DNA from 3 places in the Shinella sp. NM-101 genome. Region 2 is predicted to be linked to each of the others. Evidence: predicted binding sites of a transcription regulator. Region 2 holds the regulator's gene; each other region holds the start of a gene.
The links. Region 2 encodes LexA, which represses DNA repair genes until DNA is damaged. Its sites were predicted from a motif close to TGTTCNNNNTGTGTTCNG; they were not measured.
Positions count from the first base shown of each region.

Region 1: L0976_RS02245 (ATP-dependent helicase) is a predicted target of LexA. The motif match lies at 1,714-1,731, and genes of this name have one in related genera.
Region 3: recA (recombinase RecA) is a predicted target of LexA. The motif match lies at 4,038-4,055, and genes of this name have one in related genera.

Region 1 is NZ_JACBFT010000001.1:452,650-458,101, reverse strand. Features, by position in the region: gene L0976_RS02245 (ATP-dependent helicase) at 1-1,672, opposite strand, end outside; gene L0976_RS02240 (efflux RND transporter periplasmic adaptor subunit) at 2,029-3,189, shown strand; gene L0976_RS02235 (efflux RND transporter permease subunit) at 3,191-5,452, shown strand, end outside.
Region 2 is NZ_JACBFT010000001.1:44,133-49,584, reverse strand. Features, by position in the region: gene L0976_RS00215 (ComEC/Rec2 family competence protein) at 1-2,282, shown strand, start outside; gene lexA (transcriptional repressor LexA) at 2,263-2,988, opposite strand; gene glp (gephyrin-like molybdotransferase Glp) at 3,082-4,305, opposite strand; gene moaC (cyclic pyranopterin monophosphate synthase MoaC) at 4,305-4,799, opposite strand; gene trpC (indole-3-glycerol phosphate synthase TrpC) at 4,799-5,452, opposite strand, start outside.
Region 3 is NZ_JACBFT010000001.1:205,090-210,541, forward strand. Features, by position in the region: gene alaS (alanine--tRNA ligase) at 1-2,508, opposite strand, end outside; gene recA (recombinase RecA) at 2,823-3,911, opposite strand; gene L0976_RS01040 (carbohydrate kinase family protein) at 4,143-5,090, shown strand; gene L0976_RS01045 (pseudouridine-5'-phosphate glycosidase) at 5,149-5,452, shown strand, end outside.

The sequences.
Region 1 (5,452 bases), 410 kb from region 2:
GGCGTCCCGGCGCTTCGGCCGACTTGTCGGCCTGCCACATGGCGGTATAGCCGCTCTCGTCGAGGATCTGCTCGGCAAGCTCGGTGTGCGGCATCGTCTCCAGCAGCGACTGCCAGCGGCGGAAATCGGCGACGACGTCGAACAGCGCCTTGCGCGCCTTCGGCTTCAGTTCGTCCGTCTCGACGATGTCGGCGGCGGCGGCGAGCATGGGGATGTCGCGGGCTCGCGCATAGTCGTGCAGGTTGCGGATCGTCGTGTCGCCGAGGCCGCGCTTGGGCGTGTTGACGATACGCTCGAAGGCGAGGTCGTCGGCCGGCTGGCTGACGAGGCGGAAATAGGCGAGCGCGTCGCGAATCTCCAGCCGCTCGTAGAAGCGCGGGCCGCCGATGACGCGGTAGTTGAGGCCGAGCGTGACGAAGCGGTCTTCGAATTCGCGCATCTGGAAGGACGCGCGCACGAGGATCGCCATGTCGTTCAGCTTGTGCTCCCTGCGCTGGAGCTGCTCGATCTCCTCGCCGACGGCGCGGGCTTCTTCCTCGGAATCCCAGGCGGCGTGCACCACGACCTTGTCGTCGTCGGGATCGTGCCTTTCGGTGAAGAGCGTCTTGCCAAGGCGGTCCTCGTTGTGGGCGATCAGGTGGCCGGCGGCGCCGAGGATATGGGCGGTGGAGCGGTAGTTGCGCTCCAGCTTGATGACCCTGGCGCCCGGAAAATCCTTCTCGAAGCGCAGGATGTTGTCCACCTCCGCGCCGCGCCAGCCGTAGATCGACTGGTCGTCGTCGCCGACGCAGCAGACGTTTTGCGGCGTGCCCTTGGGGCGCTGGGCGAGGAGGCGCAGCCACATATATTGCGCGGTGTTGGTGTCCTGGTACTCGTCGACCAGGATGTAGCGGAACTTCTGGTGATATTCGGCCAGCACGTCTGGATTGGCGCGGAACATGCGGATCGGGTGCAGCAGCAGGTCGCCGAAATCGCAGGCGTTCAGCGTCTTCAGGCGGTTCTGGTAGGCGACGTAGAGTTCACGGCCCTTGCCGTTGGCGAAGGCGCGCGCGTCGCCCTCCGGGATCTGCGCGGGGTCGAGGCCCTTGTTCTTCCAGGTGTCGATCATGCCGGCGAACTGCTTCGCCGGCCAGCGCTTGTCGTCGATGCCCTCGGCCTGGAGGATCTGCTTGATCAGGCGCACGACGTCGTCGGTGTCGAGGATCGAGAAATCCGACCTGAGGCCGACGAGCTCGGCGTGACGGCGCAGGAGCTTGACGCCGATGGAGTGGAACGTGCCGAGCCAGGGCATGCCCTCGACCGCGCCGCCGACGAGGAGGCCGATGCGCTCCTTCATCTCGCGCGCCGCCTTGTTGGTGAAGGTCACCGCGAGGAGCTGGCTGGGAAAGGCGCGGCCGGTGGCGAGGATATGGGCGATGCGGGTGGTGAGCACGCGCGTCTTGCCGGTGCCGGCGCCAGCGAGCACCAGAACGGGTCCGTCCAGCGTCTCGACCGCCTCGCGCTGCTCGGGATTGAGGCCGGAGAGATAGTCCGGCGCCCGGTGGGCATCGCGGGCCGCCATGGCGCGCGCGGCGATGCCGAGGCCGCCGGCGGGCTTGGCCGGCGCCGCGGGCTTGCCGCCGAGCTGCGGGTCCTCGTCGAAGAAGGGAATGTCGTCGTAACCGCTGATCATGCGGCTCAATGTAGTGATTCGGTCCCGAAAGGCCAGTTTTCCGTTCTGCTTTTATTCCACGGGGAAGAACGACGGCCGAAAGATTGTGGAAACCGCGGCCGTTCAGGCCTTGGCGGGGCCGACGTCGAAGACGCCGTCCACGGGCGCCTCTGGGTTTGTCGCCGGCCGGCTGCGCCAGGGCGCGGCGGGAGAGGATTTCCCCGTCTTTTCTTACGCTTCGGTAATGGACCGGCGCTGCAATCTTACAATTGCGTAATGATCGTATTCTTTCGTTGCCGGTTCATTTCCAAAGCGGGATACTCGCCCTATGTCGCGTCGCAACAGGCGGCGGTTCGCTTCCATTGGAGAGAGTGTGCATGCGGGTTTGGAAACAGCTCCTCATCAGCCTTGGCGTCATTTTGGCCGGGGTACTGCTATGGGGCCGCTTCGCGCCGGGGGCGAACGACATGCTGGAGGCCGCGGGCCTGCCGGGCACGCTTGTCGCCGCCATCGCGCCCGCGGATAAAAGCGAGGCGGACGGCGGCGGCAGGGGGGACGGCAACCGCACGTTCGGCGGCGGGGCGACGCTCGTCGCCACCAAGCCCGTCGCCATGGCCGTCGTCAACGACCGGCTGAACGCCATCGGCGACGGCGAGGCGATCCGCACCGTGACGGTGACGCCCTACGCGACCGGCAACCTCACCGAGGTCCTCGTGGAATCGGGCGACCGGGTGAAGCAGGGGCAGGTGATCGCCCGCCTCGACAGCGAGGAACAGAAGATTGCCGCGGACCAGGCGCGCGTGGCGCGGCAGAGCGCGGACCAGAAGCTCAAGCGCCTGCAGAACCTCCGCTCCTCGACCAGCCTTGCGGACTTGCAGGACGCCCAGACCGCGCTTTCGGCGGCGGAACTTGCACTGCGGAATGCCGAGCTGGCACTCAGCCGCCGCGACATCATCGCGCCCTATGGTGGTGTGGTCGGCATCATCGCGGTCAATCCCGGCGACTATGTCACGACGTCGACGGCGATCGCGCGCATCGACGACCGGTCGGAAATCCTCGTCGACTTCTGGGTCCCGGAGCGTTTCGCCACCAGCGTGCGCGTCGGCGGCGACGTGACGGCGATGGCGGTCGCGCGGCCCGGCGAGACCTTTACGGGAAAGGTGCAGGCGATCGACAACCGCATCGACCAGGAAAGCCGGACGCTGCGCGTGCGCGCCCGCATAGCCAATCCCGAAGACCTGCTGCGCGCCGGCATGTCCTTCCAGGTGACGATGCGCTTCGAAGGCGATCTCTATCCGAGCGTCGATCCGCTTTCCGTCCAGTGGAGCGCCGACGGCTCCTATATCTGGAAGGTCAAGGGCGACAAGGTCGAGCGCGTGCCGGTCCATATCGTCCAGCGCAATCCCGACAAGGTGCTCGTGCGGGCGGAGCTCGCCAAGGGAGACCAGGTCGTCACGGAGGGCGTGCAGACGCTTCGGCCGGGCGGCGCGGTGCGCACCGCCGAGCAGCAGACGCCCGCCGTGACGGAGGGCTCGTAATATGGCGGGCGAGACGGGCGGGCTCAACGATTCCGGCAAGGCGGGCTTTACCGCGCTCTTCATCCGGCGGCCGATCTTCGCCCTCGTCCTCAACACGCTGATCGTCGTCGCCGGTCTTGCGGCCTTCAACGGCGTGGAGATCCGCGAGCTTCCCTCCGTCGACCAGCCGGTCATCAGCGTGACCACCACCTTCGACGGCGCCTCGCCGGAGACGGTGGACCGCGAGCTGACCGACGTCATCGAGGGCGCGGTCTCGCGCGTGCAGGGCATCAAGGACATTTCCTCGGTGTCCTCCTTCGGCCGCAGCCGCGTCACCCTGCAATTCTCCGACACCACCGACGTCAACCAGGCCGCCAACGACGTGCGCGACGCGCTCGGCCGCGTGGCGAACCAGATTCCCGACGGCGCCGAGGAGCCGCGCGTGGTCAAGGCCGATGCGGACAGCCAGCCGATCATGCGCCTTGCGCTCACCTCCGACACGCAGTCCCTCGAAGACCTGACGCTGCTCGCCGAAAACGAGATCACGGACCGGCTCGCCTCCGTCGAAGGGGTGGCCGACGTCGTCGTCTACGGCGACCAGGAGAAGATCTTCCGCGTCGACGTCGACCAGTCGAAGCTCGCGGCGCGCGGCCTGACGGTGGCGGACCTGCGCAATGCGCTGGCGACCGCGTCCTTCGACGTGCCGGCCGGCTCGCTGAAGAGCCGGAGCCAGGACATCACGGTGCGCGCGACGGCGGACCTTGCCAAGCCCGCCGACTTCGAGAACCTGATCCTGAAGAACCGCGTGCGGCTCGGCGACGTCGCCATGGTGACGCTCGGGCCGGACGAGGGCTCGACGGCGCTGCGCTCGAACGGCCGGCAGGGCATCGGCCTCGGCATCATCCGCCAGGCGCAATCCAACACGCTCGACATCTCCGAGGGCATCAAGCAGATGGTCTCGCGCCTCGGCGGCGTCCTGCCGGAGGGCACGCAACTCAAGATCACCAGCGACGACGCCGTCTTCATCGACGGGGCGATCCACGAGGTGGAGATCGCGCTCGTCGTCGCCGTGCTGATCGTGACGCTCGTCATCTATCTCTTCCTGCTCGACTGGCGAGCGACGCTCATCCCGACGATCAGCATGCCGATCGCGCTGATCGGCACGATCGCGGCCATCTACATGGCGGGCTTTTCCGTCAACATCCTGACGCTGCTCGCCATCGTGCTGGCGACCGGCCTCGTGGTGGACGACGCCATCGTGGTGCTGGAAAACATCGTGCGCCGGCGCGCCGAGGGCCTGAAGCCGCGCGCGGCGGCGATCCACGGCACGCTCGAAGTGTTCTTCGCCGTCATCGCGACCACGGCGACGCTCGCCGCCGTCTTCGTACCGCTCTCCTTCCTGCCGGGGCAGGCGGGGCGGCTCTTCCGCGAGTTCGGCTTCGTGCTGGCCTTCGCCGTGCTGCTCTCCTCCTTCGTGGCGCTGACGCTCTGCCCGATGCTGGCCTCGCGCATGCTGACGAAGGAGGTGAAGCATGACCATACCGGCCCTCTCGCCCGCATCGGCGCGGCGGCCTCGCGCTTCTACCGCTCGACGCTGAGCGCCTGTCTCGGCGCGCCCCTCATCGTCTTCATCGCCGCGCTGCTCTTCACCGCGGCGGGGACCGTCTCCTTCTTCACCATCAAGTCCGAGCTGACGCCGAGCGAGGACCGCTCGATGGTCATGCTGCGCGTGAACGCGCCGCAGGGCGTGTCGCTGGAATATGCCCAGGACCAGATGAAGCTGATCGAGAACAAGCTGCGGCCGCTCTACGACGACGGCGAGATCGTCAACATCTTCTCCATCTCGGGGCAGGGCGGCTCGACGAACAGCGGCTTCATGGTGCTGACGCTGGCGCCGTGGAGCGAGCGCGACCGCACGCAGCAGCAGATCGTGCAGGACATCAACGCGGCGGTGGCGACCGTGCCGTCCGTGCGCACCTTCGCCATGCAGCCGAACAGCCTCGGCATTCGCGGGGCGGGCAACGGCCTGCAGGTGGCGCTGGTCGGCAACGACTACACCAAGCTCGGCAATGCGGCGGCCGAGCTCGTGCGCAAGATCGAGGACAGCGGCCGCTTCCAGAACGTGCGCCTCAACTACGAGGCCAACCAGGCGCAGCTTTCCGTGACGATCGACCGCGAGCGCGCCGCCGATCTCGGCATCGACATCACCGGCCTCTCGGCCGCGCTGCAGGCGATGCTGGAAGGCACCAGCGTCGTCGACGTCTATGTCGAGGGGCAGGCCTAT
Region 2 (5,452 bases):
CTGCCTTTGCCGAGGAGCGGGCGCACGGCCATTTCTTCCTGTTCGTGCCCGTCTTCATGGGGGCGGGCGCTGCGCTCTGGTTTGCCGCCGCAGCCGATCCGTCGCCGCTCGCCATGATCCTCGTGGCGCTCGCGGCGCTCCTGCCGGCCTGGCGCCTTCGCCACCGGGAGGGGTGGCCGGCGCTTGCCGCGGGCGCGGCGTTCCTTGTTCCGGTCGGCATGCTGCTTGCCGCCCTCGAAAGCGCGCGGCTCGATACGATCATCCTGGACGCTCCGGTAACGACCGAGATCGGCGGCCGGGTGCTGTCACGCGAAAGCGACGCGCGCGGGGCGATCCGCTATCGCGTCGCGCTGGAGACGACGCAGGGGCCTGTCCTCAAACGTGCACCGGGCGTGGTGACGGTGCTTGCGCGCAGCACGCATGACCCCATCGCCATCGGCAGCGGCATAACGGGGCGCGCGCGCCTCGGCCCGCCCTCCGGTCCCTCGCTCGCCGGGCTCAACGATTTCGCGTTCGACGCCTATTTCGCGGGAACCGGCGCCGTCGGCTATTTCTACAGGGCTCCGACCGCCATGGCGGGCACCGAAACCGGACTGGAGGGTCGGGTCCGGCGCGAGATCGCGACATGGCGCAACAGCCTGACCGAGCATATACGCGGCCGCATCGGCGGGGACGCGGGGGCGATCGCCGCGGCGCTCGTGACGGCGGAGCAGCGGGCGATCAGCGCGGAGACGGTGGAGGCGCTGCGGCAGGCGGGGCTGACCCATGTGCTCGCCATTTCCGGGCTCAACATGGTGCTGGCCGCCGGGACCTTCCTCGTCGGCGCGCGCGGGCTGATGGCGCTGATCCCCGGCTTTGCCGAACGCTATCCCACCAAGAAGATCGCAGCAGCCGGGGCGCTCGTCATGGTGACGCTCTACATCCTCGTCTCGGGCGGGGCGATCTCGGCCGTGCGCTCATGGATCATGATCTGCGTCATGCTCGTCGCGGTGATGTTCGGCCGTTCGGCGATCAGCCTGCGCAACGTGGCGATCTCGGCGATCCTCATCCTCATCGTCACGCCCTCGGCCGTCACCAATCCCGGCTTCCAGATGTCCTACGCGGCGACGCTCGGCCTCGTCGCCGGCTATGCGGCCTGGCGCGAGCGTCCGGTTCGCCGCGAAAGCCGGGGCGGGCGGTTCCAGCTCATCGGCGGCTCGGCGGGCCGCTTCTTCGGCGGACTGCTTCTCTCCTCGCTGATCGGCAGCCTTTCCACGCTCATCTATTCGGTCGGCCATTTCCATCGCATTCCCGCCTACGGGCTTGCCGGGAACCTCCTGGCCATGCCGGTCATCAGCGCCATCGTCATGCCGTTCGGGCTGATGGCGGTGCTGCTCATGCCCTTCGGTCTCGACGCCATTCCCTTCGTCATCATGGGCAAGGGGATCGATTGGATGATCGCGATGTCGAACTGGGTCGCCAGTTGGAAGGGCGAGATCGTCATCGGCCGCATTCCGCCGCTCGCCTTCCTGCTGATCGGCGTCGGCGGCGGCCTGCTCTGCATCCTACGCACCAGGCTGCGTCACGCGGGCACCTTGCTGGTCGTGCTGGGCATCGGCATTGCATGCTGGCCCGACGGGCGTCCGCGTCCCGAGGTGCTGGTGTCGGAGGACGGCCGCCTCGTCGCCGTTCTCGATGGCGCCAGGGTGGCGACGAACCGAGCCCGGCCGCCGGGTTTCGTCTACGATCAATGGCGCCGGGCGCTCCGGCTCGGCGAACTCGTCAAACCGGACATGCGCAAGACGGCGGGCCTGACGCTGGAGGATGCCGGGGAAAAGCCGGCGGGAGCGCCAGAAGGAAAGCGACCGCGGCGCAAGGCGGATCGGCAGAAGGCGAGGGATGCCCTCACCGCGGCTCTCGATGCGGCGGGAAAAGGCCCCGGCTTCGTCTGCGAAACGAAAGCCTTCTGCGCCGCCGTCTCGCCGAGCGGCTGGCGGATCGTCACGCTGGAGGACACCGCCTTCCTCGGCACGGCCTGCGACGGGGCGGATCTCGTCGTCGTGCCCTTTGCCCTGCGGCTGGATGCCTGCCGCTCCGGCGCCCGGCTGGTGACCGCGCGGCATCTGCGGCGAACGGGCGCGCTGGAAATCCGGCCGGCTGCGGCAGCCGCAGCCAGCCTTCCCGAGGCGGAATTCACGTCTTCCGTCGAAACGCTCGATCGCCCCTGGTCGAGGCACCGCACCTACGACTGGCGGACCGGCAGCTTCGATAACGGACAGGCGGTCAGTGATAACGACGGATGAGGCCGACGAGCTTGCCCTGGATCTTGACGCGATCCGGCCCGAAGATGCGGGTCTCGTAGGCCGGATTGGCGGCTTCGAGTGCGATGGAGGCGCCCTTGCGGCGGAAGCGCTTCAGCGTCGCCTCCTCTTCGTCGACGAGCGCGACGATGATCTCGCCGGGATTGGCGGTGCTGGTGTTGCGGATGATGACGGTATCGCCGTCGAGGATGCCGGCCTCGATCATCGAATCCCCCCGGACTTCCAGCGCATAATGGTCGCCGTTGCCGATCATCTCGGCCGGCACGGTGATGTCATGGGTGTTGTTCTGGATGGCGGAGATCGGCACGCCGGCGGCGATGCGGCCCATCACGGGCACCGACACGGACGTGGGCATGTCGGCCGGGGCAGCATTGCGCTGCGGCGGGGCGGCGGCCGGCGCGGGCGGCTTGCCGCGGCTGCCTTCGATGACGGAGGGCGAGAAGCCGCGCCGGGGCTGCAGGCTCGGCGAATAGGCCTCGGGCAGCTTGATGACCTCCAGCGCGCGCGCCCGGTTGGGCAGGCGGCGGATGAAACCGCGTTCCTCCAGCGCCGTGATGAGGCGGTGGATGCCCGATTTGGAGGCGAGGTCCAGGGCGTCCTTCATCTCGTCGAAGGACGGCGGAATGCCCGATTCCTTCATGCGCTCATGGATGAAGAGGAGGAGTTCCTGTTGTTTGCGCGTCAGCATGGTCTCTCCACCGAGAATCGTGAAACAAATCCAGAACAGACACTATCTGTTCCATATGTGTTCCGCAAGGGGCCGGTGAAACAATAATGCTGCTCAAACAGCGGGTTCGCGCAGGAGCAGGACTTGGCAGGCCGCGCCCGCCTCAAGGGCCGGCGCATGCGGCAGGCGGACAAGGAGGCCTTCGGATTGCGCGAAGGTCTTCATCATCGAGGAATCCTGCTTGTCGAAGGGCGTCACGCGGAGCTCGCCGGCAGGTCCGCGGTCGATCCGGGCGCGGATATGGTCCTGGCGGTGATCGTTTTCCCGGACCGGCACGGCGGCAACGGCGCTGCGCAGCCGGCTTTTCCCCGGAAGACGGGCGAGGCGGCGGACAAGCGGTTCCAGGAAGAGCAGCGAGCAGACGAGGCTCGAGACGGGATTGCCGGGAAGGCCGACGACCTGGATCGCGCCGAGGCGGCCGACCATCAGCGGCTTTCCGGGCCGCATGGCGATGCGCCAGAAATCGAGCGCCATGCCGGCCTCGCCGAGGACGGGCTGGACGAGGTCGAAATCGCCGACGGAGGCGCCGCCGAGCGTCACGAGCACGTCGATGTCGAGCACCAGCGCCTTGCGCACGGCTTCCAGGATCGCCTGCCTGTCGTCTTCGACGATGCCGAGGTCGATGACCTCCGCGCCGGCTTTACGGGCGATGGCCGAGACGCCGTAGGTGTTGGAGGCGATGATCTGGCTTGCACCCGGCCGGGTGCCCGGCGGGACGAGCTCGTCGCCTGTCGCCAGCACCGCGATGCGGGGGCGGGCATAGACGGTCAGTTCCGCATGGTTCATCGCGGCGGCGACGGTCAGGCGGCCGGGATCGAGCACGTCGCCGGCATGCAGCACGACCTCGCCTTCGGAGAAATCCTGTCCGCGGGGACGGATGTGGCGGCCTTCCGGGGTGAGGAAGGTGGTGCGGATGCGGCCGTCCTCCAGCCGTTCCGCGTCCTCCTGGAGAAGGACCGTATCGGCGAAGGCGGGCAGGGGCGCGCCGGTGAAGATGCGCACGGCCTCGCCAGGACCTGCGGTGCCTTCGAAGGCGTGGCCGGCGGAGGAGGTGCCGACGACCTTGAGGATGGAGCCCAGTTCGGCGATGTCGGCATGGCGGACGGCGTAGCCGTCCATGGCGGAATTGTCGAAGGGCGGCTGGGTGAGGCGGGCGGCGAGGTCTGCGGCGAGCACGCGGCCCTCGGCGTCCCGCAGGCTCACCGTCTCCGTCCGCACTGTCGGCTGCGCGGCGGACAGCAGGCGGTCGAGGGCGTCCGCGACGGGCAGGAGGGACATCAGGCGTCTCCGCGCTTGTAATCGCCGGAGCGGCCGCCGGATTTCTCGCGCAGGCGCACGCCGCCGATCTCCATCTCGCGGTCGGCGGCCTTGGCCATGTCGTAGACGGTGAGGCAGGCGACGCTGACGGCCGTCAGCGCCTCCATCTCGACGCCGGTGCGGCCGGTGAGCTTCGCCATGGCCTCGACGCGCAGGCCCGGCAGCGCGTGGTCCTCGCGGATGTCGACGGCCACCTTGGTCAGCATCAGCGGGTGGCAGAGGGGAATGAGGTTCGCCGTCTGCTTGGCGGCCATGATGCCGGCAAGGCGCGCCGCGCCGATCACGTCGCCCTTCTTCGCGTCGCCCTTGAGGATGAGGTCGAGGGTGGCCGGCGCCATGCGGATGAAACCTTCGGCGACGGCGATGCGCACCGTCTCGGCCTTGTCGCCGACATCCACCATGTTGGCCTCGCCCGAGGCGCCGATATGGGTGAGCGTAAGGCGTTCCCCGGCCATCATTCCGCCGCCAGAACGCCGGCGTCGCCGGTCAGCAGCGCGCGCGTGGCGGCCGTCACGTCGTCCTTGCGCATCAGGCTTTCGCCGACGAGGAAGGTGGAAATGCCGACCTTGCCGAGGCGCATGCAATCGGCATGGGTGAAGATGCCGCTTTCGCCGACGAGCAACCGGTCCTCCGGCACCATGCCGGCGAGCTTTTCCGAAACGGCGAGATCCACCTCGAAGGTGCGCAGGTTCCGGTTGTTGACGCCGACGAGCTTGGATTTCAGCTTCAGCGCCCGTTCCATCTCCGCCTCGTCATGCACCTCGATCAGCACGTCCATGCCGAGCGAGAAGGCGGCGTCCTCCAGCATCTTCGCGGCATCGTCGCCAAGCGAGGCCATGATGAGGAGGATGCAGTCCGCGCCCCAGGCACGCGCCTCCAGCACCTGGTAGCTGTCGAACATGAAGTCCTTGCGCAGCGCGGGCAGGGCGCAGGCTTCGCGCGCGGCCGTCAGGAACTCCGGGGCGCCCTGGAAGCTCGGCGTGTCGGTAAGCACGGAGAGGCAGGCCGCCCCGCCCGCCTCATAGGCCCTGGCGAGCGCCGGCGGATCGAAATCCGGCCGGATGAGGCCGCGGGAGGGGCTCGCCTTCTTGATCTCGGCGATGAGGCC
Region 3 (5,452 bases), 160 kb from region 2:
GCCGGTCAGATCCGCGGTCACGGCGACCACGGCACTGGCCTTGCCATCGGGCGAGACGCCGACGAAGGTGACGACGCCGGAGCCGAGGCTCTTCTTGCCCTCGTCCGCAAGGCTCTTGAGGTCCTTCGGCTCGACGCCGGTGACCACCTTGCCGAGATACTTGACGCCGGAAACGTCGCGCACGCTGTCGTCGCCCCCGGCCGTGCCGCCGGAAAGCGCCAGCTTCTTCTTGGCTTCGGTCAGCTCGCGCTCCAGCTTGCGGCGCTCGTCGACAAGCGCCTCGACGCGGGCGAGAACTTCGCCCGGCTGGGCCTTGAGCGCATTGGCAAGCGCCTTCACGCGCTCGTCCTGCTCGGCAAGATAGGCGCGGGCCGCTTCACCCGTCAACGCTTCGAGACGGCGAACGCCAGAGCCGACGGCGCTGTCGGAAAGGATGCGCACCAGGCCGATCTCGCCCGTGGAGGAGACATGCGTGCCGCCGCAAAGCTCGACCGAATAGGGCCGGTTGGCCTTGGCGCCGTGAACGCCGGTGCCCATGGAAACGACACGGACCTCATCGCCGTACTTCTCGCCGAAGAGCGCCATGGCGCCCTCGGCGATCGCGTCGTCCACCGTCATCAGGCGCGTCGTGACCGGGGAATTCTGCACGATGATCTCGTTTGCCATGTCCTCGATGACGCGCAGTTCCTCCGCCGTCATGGGCTTGGGATGCGAGACGTCGAAGCGCAGGCGCTCGGGCGCGACCAGCGAGCCCTTCTGGGCGACATGGGTGCCGAGCACCTCGCGCAGCGCCTCATGCAGCAGGTGCGTCGCCGAATGGTTGGCGCGCAGGCGCGAACGGCGGGCATGATCGACCGTGAGCGCCACGGCATCGCCGACCTTGATCGTGCCTTCGGCGACGGTCGCGGTGTGAACGAAGACGCCGTCGCCCTTCTTCTGGGTGTCGGTGACGGTGAGGCGCGCATTGTCGGTGGCGATGGTGCCGGTATCGCCCATCTGGCCGCCGGATTCGCCGTAGAACGGGGTCTGGTTGAACACGAGCTGGACGGTGTCGCCGGCCATGGCACTGTCGACGGTCTTGCCTTCGCGGACGATCGCCTCGACGACGCCCTCCGCGGTCTCGGTGTCATAGCCGAGGAATTCCGTCGCGCCGAGCCTTTCGCGCAGCTCGAACCATACGGTCTCGGTCGCCGCCTCGCCGGAGCCGGCCCAATGGGCGCGCGCTTCCGCCTTCTGGCGGTCCATCGCATCCGTGAAGCCCGAAAGGTCGACGCCGATGCCGCGGCCGCGCAACGCGTCCTGCGTCAGGTCGAGCGGGAAGCCGTAGGTGTCGTAGAGCTTGAAAGCGGTCTCGCCGTCCAGCGTATCGCCCTTGTGCAACGTCGACGTCGCGTCGGAAAGGAGGCTGAGGCCACGCTCCAGCGTGGTGCGGAAGCGCGTCTCCTCCAGCTTCAGCGTCTCGGAGATCAGCGCTTCGGCGCGCTGGAGCTCCGGATAGGCGCGGCCCATCTCGCCGACCAGCGTCGGAAGCAGCTTCCACATCAGCGGCTCCTTCGCGCCGAGAAGCTGCGCGTGGCGCATGGCGCGGCGCATGATGCGGCGAAGCACGTAGCCCCGGCCGTCCTTGGCCGGCAGCACGCCGTCGGCGATCAGGAAGGCGGACGAGCGCAGGTGGTCGGCGATGACGCGGTGGCTGGCGCGCGCCTCGCCCTCGGCCGGAACGCCGGTCGCCTCGACGGAGGCGTCGATCAGCGCGCGGAAGAGGTCGATGTCATAGTTGTCGTGCTTGCCCTGGAGCAGGGCCGCGATGCGCTCCAGCCCCATGCCGGTATCGATCGACGGGCGCGGCAGGTCGACGCGCTCTTCCTTCGTGATCTGCTCGAACTGCATGAAGACGAGGTTCCAGATCTCGATGAAGCGGTCGCCGTCCTCTTCCGGCGAGCCGGGCGGGCCGCCCCATATATGATCGCCATGGTCGTAGAAGATTTCCGAACAGGGGCCGCAGGGGCCGGTATCGCCCATCGCCCAGAAATTGTCGCTGGTGGGGATGCGGATGATGCGGTCGTCGGAAAAGCCGGCGATCTTCTTCCAGAGGTCGAAGGCCTGGTCGTCGGTATGGTAGACGGTGACGAGAAGCCGGTTCCTGTCGATGCCGAATTCCTTGGTGATCAGGTTCCAGGCAAGCTCGATGGCGCGCTCCTTGAAGTAGTCGCCGAAGGAGAAGTTGCCGAGCATCTCGAAGAAGGTGTGGTGGCGCGCGGTATAGCCCACATTGTCGAGGTCGTTGTGCTTGCCGCCGGCGCGCACGCATTTCTGCGCGGTGACGGCCCGGGAATAGGGGCGCGATTCCAATCCGGTGAAGACGTTCTTGAACTGCACCATGCCGGCATTCGTGAACATCAGGGTCGGGTCGTTGCGCGGCACGAGCGGGCTGGAGGATACGACCTCGTGGCCTTCTCTGCGGAAATAGTCGAGGAAAGTCGACCGGATCTCATTCACGCCGCTCATATCGCGTCCTTCATCTCTGCACTGTCTGCCCCGGAAGCCGGTGCATCACCCACCCAATTGTCCCGCGGCGATGAAAGATCGCCGCGCCGGCCGGAGTGCCCGCCCGGACGGCCCCGAAAGGCCCATCCATCCGCGAATTCCGTCGAAACCGCACGCGCTGGCCGCCTTTTCACGGGAAAGGCCGGAAACCTCGGGCGCCTGCGAGAACTGATGGCTTTTATCGCCCGCCTCAGTCGCTGTCCAGACACCAAAAAACCGGCCTTTCAAGAAGAAGCGGCCGGTCTTTCGATATTCCTGCGGGCGTTGCGCGGGAACTACATTCCCGCCGCGTCGTCGGCGTCGTTCGGGTCCGGGCCGCCGTTTTCCAGGAACCGGTCGGCGATGAGGCCGGCATTCTGGCGCAGCGACGTCTCGATCTCGCGGGCGAGATCCGGATTGTCGCGCAGGAACGTCTTGGCGTTCTCGCGGCCCTGGCCGAGGCGCTGGCTGTTGTAGGAGAACCAGGCGCCCGACTTCTCGACGATGCCGGCCTTGACGCCGAGGTCGATGAGTTCGCCCGTCTTGGAGACGCCCTCGCCGTACATGATGTCGAACTCGACCTGCTTGAAGGGCGGGGCCATCTTGTTCTTGACGACCTTGACACGGGTCTGGTTGCCGATCACCTCGTCACGCTCCTTGACCGCGCCGATACGGCGGATGTCGAGGCGGACGGACGCGTAGAACTTCAGCGCATTGCCGCCGGTCGTCACTTCCGGCGACCCGTAGACGACGCCGATCTTCATGCGGATCTGGTTGATGAAGATCACCATCGTGTTGGACTTGGAGATCGAGGCTGTGAGCTTGCGCAGTGCCTGGCTCATCAGGCGGGCCTGGAGGCCGGGCAGGCTTTCGCCCATCTCGCCCTCGATTTCGGCGCGCGGCGTGAGCGCGGCGACCGAATCGACGACGAGCACGTCGACCGCGCCGGAACGCACCAGCGTGTCGGTGATTTCAAGCGCCTGCTCGCCAGTGTCGGGCTGCGAGATCAGGAGGTTCTCGAGATCGACGCCGAGCTTGCGGGCATAGATCGGGTCGAGCGCGTGCTCGGCGTCGACGAAGGCGCAGATGCCACCCTTCTTCTGGGATTCGGCGATCGTCTGCAGCGCCAGCGTGGTCTTGCCCGAGCTTTCCGGGCCGTAGATCTCGACGATGCGGCCCTTCGGCAGGCCGCCGATGCCGAGCGCGACGTCGAGGCTGAGCGATCCCGTCGAGACCGTCTCGATCTCGATGATGCTGTCCTTGCCGCCGAGCTTCATGATGGAGCCCTTGCCGAACGAGCGCTCGATCTGGGAGAGAGCCGCTTCGAGTGCCTTGCTTTTATCCACTGTTTTATCCTCTACGAGCCGCAAAGTGTTCTGTGCCATTTGGTCCACCTTTAGGTTATTGAAGCAAGACAGGCAACGAAGCCGCCGATGAAAGCTATGTACACATTTTGTTCTCCTCTTGCAAGGCGCATTCATCCATTTGAATATTTTTGAGAATCGAATGCGTGTTCTATTTTCGTTTCAGGCGGTTTGGCGCCGTAACGGAAGCGGGATGACGCTGCTGCGGAAAGCGGCGGGCAAGCCGAATCGGCAAGGATGCGAAGGAAGACGATGACGGGCAGGACGATACTGGTGATGGGCGGCGCCCATGTGGACAGGCGCGGGCGCATCGCCGGCGAGACGACGCCGGGCGCGAGCAATCCGGGCGCCTGGTTCGTGGAGGCGGGCGGCGGCGCGTTCAATGCGGCGCGGAACCTCTCGCGGCTCGGCCACAGGGTGCGGCTCGTCTCGCCGCGCGGCGGCGATGCCGACGGCGAGATCGTCGCGGCGGCGGCGGCCGCCGCCGGCATCGAGGACACGCCCTTCGTCTTCCTCGACCGCGCGACGCCGAGCTACACGGCCATCATCGAGCGGGACGGCAATCTCGTCATCGCGCTGGCCGACATGGAGCTCTACCGGCTGTTCTCGCCGCGCCGCCTGCAGCAGCGCGCGATGCGCGAGGCGATGGCGGCGGCCGGCCTCGTCCTTGCCGATGCGAACCTGCCGGCCGAGACGCTGGCCGCCATGGCCGCGGCGGCGAAGGCGGCGCAGGTGCCGATCGCCGGCATCGCCATCTCGCCCGCGAAAGTCGAGCGGTTCCGCGAAAGCCTTTCCGCCCTCGCCTTCCTCTTCATGAACGAGGCGGAAGCGCGCACGCTGGCGGGGACGGCGCCGGAAAATCCGGCCGACTGGCCCGCGGCACTGCGCGCCGCAGGCCTTTCCGCCGGCGTGGTGACGCGCGGCGGCAGGGGCGCGGTCGCCTTCGACGCCAGGGGCGCGGCACTGGTGACGCCGCCGGCGGTGCCGGCGCTCGGCGACGTCACCGGTGCGGGAGATTCGCTTGCCTCCGGCTTCCTCAGTGCCTGGGCCGGCGGCGCGACGATCGGCGAGGCGCTGCGCCATGGCGTGGCGGCGGCGGCGATCACCGTGCGCTCACCGCTGGCGGCCGCCGAAGAAATGTCGCAGGCGGCCCTTGCCGACGCACTTTCGCTTGTGCCGGAGGCCGAAATCCTGTCATGAGACTTTTTTGCTTGGAATTTCGCCCCCAGTTTTGCCCAAGACTCCGCAAGGACACAGCATGACCAGAGCCGTCTCCCCCCTCCTGCCGATGCAATATTCGGACGAAGTCGCCGCCGCCAAGGCCCGCGGCGCGGCGATCGTCGCCCTCGAATCGACCATCATCACGCACGGCATGCCCTATCCCGGCAATCTCGACATGGCGCGCAGCGTCGAGCGCATCATCCGCGAGGAAGGCGCGGTGCCCGCGACCATCGCGGTCATCGACGGCGTGCTGCACATCGGCCTGGAGGATGCGCAGCTCGAAGCGCTAGCCAGGACCGAGGGCGCCATGAAGCTCTCGCGCGCCGACCTTGCCTTCGCCA